2 regions of the Lysinibacillus sp. FSL M8-0355 genome follow, and region 1 is predicted to be linked to the other one. Evidence: riboswitches for the same ligand, from Rfam matches in the RefSeq annotation. Region 1 holds a riboswitch; the other holds the start of a gene.
The links. A riboswitch is a leader RNA that binds a small molecule or an ion and turns the genes downstream of it on or off. The one in region 1 is predicted to bind cobalamin.
Positions count from the first base shown of each region.

Region 2: it holds a riboswitch for cobalamin, as region 1 does, so the genes downstream of both, MKY46_RS02590 (ABC transporter substrate-binding protein) here and nikA (nickel ABC transporter substrate-binding protein) in region 1, are expected to answer to the same signal.

Region 1 is NZ_JBBPAI010000001.1:2,424,290-2,427,492, reverse strand. It holds gene nikA (nickel ABC transporter substrate-binding protein) at 1-1,214, opposite strand, end outside; cobalamin riboswitch at 1,604-1,796, opposite strand; gene metE (5-methyltetrahydropteroyltriglutamate--homocysteine S-methyltransferase) at 1,967-3,203, opposite strand, start outside.
Region 2 is NZ_JBBPAI010000001.1:536,832-540,034, forward strand. It holds gene MKY46_RS02585 (acyl-CoA dehydrogenase family protein) at 1-1,536, shown strand, start outside; cobalamin riboswitch at 1,594-1,775, shown strand; gene MKY46_RS02590 (ABC transporter substrate-binding protein) at 1,921-2,892, shown strand; gene MKY46_RS02595 (FecCD family ABC transporter permease) at 2,889-3,203, shown strand, end outside.

The DNA of each region.
Region 1 (3,203 bases):
ACCCCTATTTTTGCTAGTTCACCTTGCATTAATTCCGCCATTGGCTTTTGGATTGCATCTGTTGCGATGTAGATTAAATCTAATGATAATGGTTGCCCGTTTTTCGAACGAATTTTTTCGCCCTTCTGTAACGTCCACCCTGCCTCATCTAGTAGTTGCTGCGCTTTTTCAGGATTATATAAGATTGGCGCTAACTCTATATTGGCATAAGGAATGGCATCCCAAAATAATGTGTTAGCCACTTGTTCTGTACCATGTGTAATACTGTCAACCATTTGTTCCTTATTGATAGCATATTGAATGGCCTGACGAACCTTTAATTCGGCTAACGGACCCGACTGAGTATTGAAGAGTAACGCTTTCGTAGACAAAGGCTCAGAGGTAGCGGTTTTGTATTTACTGCTATCTTTTAAATACGTATAGTTATCTAAACTAATGATGCCACGACCATAAATTAAATCTAATTCCTCGTTTTCAAATGCTAATGAAATCGATTCTGAATCTGGGATAATTTTAACTTTAATTTGTTTTACGAGAGGCTTTTCTCCCCAATAGTTTTCGTTGCGACTAAATAAAGCATATTCATCTTTTTTGTACTCGGTTAATACCCATGGACCTGTTCCAATAGGTGCCTTGATCGAATCTTGTGTCGCATCTCCGGCTGGGAATCCATTATCCCCTAAAAAACGGAATGGTCTTACAAAGGCAAGCTCGTTTAAGACAGGATAATAAGGTTCATCTAATTGCAAGCGAATTGTAAAATCATCCACTTTCACAACCTCTTTCATATGGTTGACCATACCCATCCAAGAATGCATTTCCCGATCCGCTAATACTGCATTGAAATTACGAATCACATTATCTGCATTAAACGCAGTTCCGTCTGAATACTTAACATCTTTTCTTAAATGAAAAGTATAAGTCGTTTTATCTTCTGATATGTCCCAGCTTTCTGCTAGCTTTGGGCTAACAGTTCCATCGTCGTTATACTCCACCAAGGATTCATAGACCATCGCTTGTGCGGTCATTTGATTGGGTAAATATGTATGGGGGTTCAATGGGCCGACATCTAATGGCCACCCAATTGTTATCATTTTTTCATTTGTTTGCTGTGTTCCTGTCTCTCCCTTTTCTTGATCTGTGCTTGTACAACCAGCAAGTAAGCTGAAAGTTAACACAAGGATGAAGGGAAGTACATACTTAGTCAATCTCATTTTCTGTCTCCTATCTCTATTCGTGGTACAAATGAATCTAGTTATAGATAGATGGAAAGAAGGTATCAACAATGCGTTCAAATTTTTCGAGCTAACGAGTAGAAGTTGATTTGCATTGTGCTGACACCTTTTCAAAGTTTGTGATATCCGCTAGAGGCTTTAGGCACACCGACATTGCCACAGGACGTGGTGCTTTTTGACGTTCAGAGGGCATTTAAACAGCCATTGACTATTTATCTTCTTCTATAGAAAAAGAAGTCTTCTGTATGTGCTACTACAAAAACATTTGCTGAATCAAACTAAAAAAAACCTTATTCTAAAAAAGAATAAGGACAGAAAAACTTACAATGAGTAAGCCTCCATCCATCTCCCTATCTTTCGTAGATCATCAATGAATCTCCTTACAAGCAGGCATTCTGGCTCATGAATCATGATTTTGCTTCACCTTCCCAAGTAATCACTTAGTGGTATTTGAAACAAAACTCCTCATTTACAGCTGCGGGACAGCATGGGATTTACACCCATTTTCCTTTTAATTGAATGAAAGTCTTTTTCACTCAAACTTGTAATGATCGCTATGAAATTCGTTATAAACATAACATGCTCGATTGTTCACGTCAATTTTATTTTCTGAATATAATAAAAATCTTAAAAGAATGAAACAACAAAAGACCAGGTCCATTTTTTCCTGGTCTTTGTTGTATTTCGGAGAGAAGATGTAGTGGTTGTAGTAGATTTATAAAATGATGTCGTTATCTCGAGATAGATTGTTGTACTTCCTGGCGTAATGTTTTCGTTGCAGCAACCATATTAGCCAAAGCTGCAACAGTTTCAGTTTCTTTTCTTGTTTTTAAACCACAATCTGGGTTCACCCAAAATTGATGGGGATCTAACACCTGTAAACTATCTCTCATAATAGTTAGCATTTCTTCATTGCTTGGCACACGAGGACTATGAATATCATAAACGCCTAAGCCAATGCCCTTTTGATAAGGTTGCCCTTGCAGTGATGTAATGAGCTCCCCGTGACTTCTTGATGTTTCAATGGAAATCACGTCTGCATCAAGTGCACTAATCGGTTCGATGAAATCGTTAAATTCGCAGTAGCACATATGTGTATGGATTTGTGTTTCATCTTTGACACTAGCTGTAGCCAGCTTAAAGGAATTAACAGCCCATTCTAAGTAAGCTCCCCATTCTTCTTTTCGTAGCGGTAAACCTTCTCTTAGAGCTGGCTCATCCACTTGAATAATTGAAATACCTGCGTTTTCGAGTGCCTCAACCTCTTTGCGAAGTGCTAATGCAATTTGATAAGCGACATCTTTACGTGACAGATCGTCTCGTACAAAGGACCAATTTAATATCGTCACTGGTCCTGTCAGCATACCTTTTACAAAGCGCTTTGTTAAGCTTTGAGCATAGGCTGACTCTTTTACAGTTATCGCTGAAGACCACGCAACATCTCCATAAATGATCGGTGGCTTGACACAGCGTGAGCCATAGGAAACGACCCATGCTTTTTTTGTAAAGGCAAAGCCAGTTAGCTTTTCACCAAAGTATTCGACCATGTCTGTACGCTCAAATTCACCGTGAACGAGTACATCGATATCTAGTTCCTCTTGTATCGTAATCCAGCGTTTTGTTTCCTGCTCTATAAATGCCTCGTAGGCTTCATTCGATAATTGTTTTTTACGCCAAGCATTACGATTCCTTTTCACCTCATCAGATTGTGGGAAGCTTCCGATTGTTGTTGTTGGGAATAGCGGTAACGCTAACGCTTGCTGCTGCATCTTTTGACGCTGAGCAAATTCACTATGTCGTTCAAAATCTTGCGTTGTCACAGTTTGAACTGCTTGATGGATCAACTTGTTTTGACGGATTGGATGGTTTTTTAGAGCCTCAATTGCCTTCATACTTTCAGAAAAATTATGCTGTAAGATACCCTCTGTATCTCGTCTACATTTAGTTAGCTCCGTGATTTCTACAATC
Region 2 (3,203 bases), 1.9 Mb from region 1:
GGTGAGTTATGTGCAGGTGATATTGACGTAAGGGCAAAACATACTGATCGGCAGGGAGAGCCCCGCCTTGAACGGTATAATGCTTATGGAGAAGAGGTATCAGAGGTTTGGGTGAATGACGGTTACAAAAAAACAATTGAAGAGACATATAATACGGGAATTGTTGGCTACGTGCACAAAGAAATTCCACAGTTAGGTCACAAAGGGAATTATGTCTATAGCTTTGCACAAGGTTATTTACTATCTCATGCAGAGCCCGGTTTTTATTGTCCCGTGACTTTGACGATGGCTACGGCTTATCTATTAGATCATTATGCTGATGAGGATGTAAAGCAGCGTTTCTTGCCACATGTTTGTGCAACAGGAGAGACGGAGCTATACGAAGGAGCAACATTTTTAACAGAACGTCAAGGAGGGTCAGACGTTGGGGCAAATGTTGTGGAGGCCAGAAAAGTAGGCAATGAGTACCGTCTCTATGGAGAAAAATACTTCGCATCCAATGCAGGTATGTGTGGCGTAGCAATGGTGTTGGCACGTTTAGAAGGCGCACAAGCAGGCTCTAAAGGGTTAACGTTATTTGCAGTTCCATGGAATAATGAAGATGGTACGGCTAATCATCTTCGTATTCGTCGATTGAAAGATAAATTAGGCGTTCGAGCAGTCCCATCGGGCGAGGTAGAGTTTGATGGTGCCCTTGCTTATATTGTAGGGGAACAAAATAAAGGGATTTATTACATGCTAGAAGCACTAAATCTTTCGAGAATTTGTAATGCAGTCGCATCGATTGGTATTATGCGTCGAGGCTTTTTAGAGGCAAAGCATTATGTGACCAATCGATATGCATTTGGCAAGCCCTTAACACAATACCCAATGATCCAGGATACGTTAGGGAAGTTTGCTGCTAAGCTGCATGTGGAAGTAGCGACAGTATTTGATCTTATTCAATTATACGATAAAGTGACAAGTGGGCAGGGAACACAACAAGATCTCATTATGAATCGTTTATATATTGCCATTATGAAAAAGGAAACGGCAGAGCAAGCCGTTCATTATGCTAGTGAAGCGATTGAATTACATGGTGGTAATGGCTATATTGAAGACTTTGTGACACCACGCTTACTAAGGGATGCACAAGTATTGACGGTATGGGAGGGAACGGCAAATATTTTGGCTTTAGAACTTATTCGTTTAGTGGATAAATTCCATGCACATGAACTGTTTGTCCGTGAAATGGAGACAAGGCTAGAGAAGCTAGCGGATAGTCCACTAGTGCAAATTGTGGAAGAGCAGTTGGTAAATCTTGCGGCTACATTACAAATTTTTAGCGCTTTAGATGAAGCAACTAAAACTTTCGAAGCAAAAGATATAGCGAAAAAGATGGCCCATCTTTATGAAAGTGTTGTAGCGGTGGAATGGGCACAAAAATTTGGCGGAAAGTACGAAAAGCTAGCGGATATCTATTTAGAGCAAACGTGGTCATTGAGACAAATAGGTGCACAAATGAAAACCGTACAATATTTTTCTGAAATTGTATAATTGCCAAGGAGTCGTCTGGAATGGAGGCGACTTCTTTTATTTTCATGTATAATGAAATCAACTGAATATTATAAAGGTTCTTTACTTAAGTAAAGTGAAAAGGGAAGTCGGTGTAATTCCGATGCGGTCCCGCCACTGTAAGTGTGAGTTTTTTCAAATAATGCCACTGAAGATTTCGGGAAGGCTTGAAAAACGCAATAAGCACGAGCCAGGAGACCTGCCTTTATAGTATAGACATGACAGCCTACGAGGATAGGGTGGTGGATTTTGTATCAGTTTTTTGGTGCGATTTTGACCCCTCATCATTCGAAGATGAGGGGTCTTATTTTGATGGAGAAAATATTTCTAACCAATTGACGCACGGATCAACAAAGGAGGATTCACATGAAGAAATTTTGGAAAATAGGATTATCAGCATTTTTAGCAGTAGGTTTGTTAGCAGCATGCGGGCAAGAAGCCAAAAATGACAAGCCAGTAGCTACGGAGCAGCAAACACAGCAAGAGACTCCACAGGTGGATGAAGCAACATTCCCAATGACCATAACAGATGCCATTGGCAAGGATGTTACACTTGAAGCACCGCCTGAAAAAATTGTTTCTCTTATTCCAAGTAACACAGAGATATTATTTGAACTTGGTTTAAATGATGAAATAGTTGGGGTGACAGACAATGATGATTATCCACCAGAAGTCGCTGAAAAGGATAAAATTGGGGGCATGGAGTACAATATTGAAAAAATTATTGCCTTAAAGCCAGATATCGTGTTTTCGCATGAATCTAGCATGTCCCTTTCAGAAGCGGCGATTGAACAGCTTGAGTCAGCAGGTTTGAAAGTATTTGTCGTAAAAAATGCACAAGACTTTAATGAAACTTACACAACGATTGAGCTACTTGGTCGTGCAACAGGGAAATTACCAGAGGCTGAAAAAATCATTGCTAATATGAAGGAAAAAGTGGAAGATGTCCTGACAAAAGTAAAGGATGTCGAACCCAAAAAAGTGCTAGTCGAAGCATCAGATGAACCTACTATTTATACGGCGGGTAATGGCACATTTATGAATGCTATGCTGGACATGATTCATGCAGAAAACGTAGCGGCAGATGCGAAGGATTGGTATGAAATTAGTTCAGAACAAATTATTGCGAAAAACCCAGATGTCATCGTTGTGACATATCATTATGTACCAGATATTTTAACAAAAATACCACAACGTGCTGGTTTCGATACTGTTAATGCCGTGAAAAATAAGGCAATCGTTCAAGTAGATGAAAGCACAACAAGTCGTCAAGGTCCCCGTTTAGGAGAAGGTCTTGAAGAATTAGCAAAAGCTATTTATCCAGAGGTATTTAAGTGAAAAAAATAGCACTAGCCTATGTACTAACATGTACGCTTCTTGTCATTAGTATCTGGTGTGGCGTAGCGATAGGCTCAGTTCATATTCCGTTAGAAGTTTTATGGAATCAAGCAGTTGATGTAACAGCTGCTAATATCTTTTGGAAAATCCGTCTGCCACGCGTGTTGTTAGCGGGACTAGTGGGAGCTTCTTTGGCCATTGCTGGAGCAGCTTTCCAAGGGTTGTTAAAAAACCCATTGGCAGATCCATATACATTAGGCGTCTCGTCGGGGGCATCTGTTGGTGCTGTTATTACGATCTTTTTTAGTATA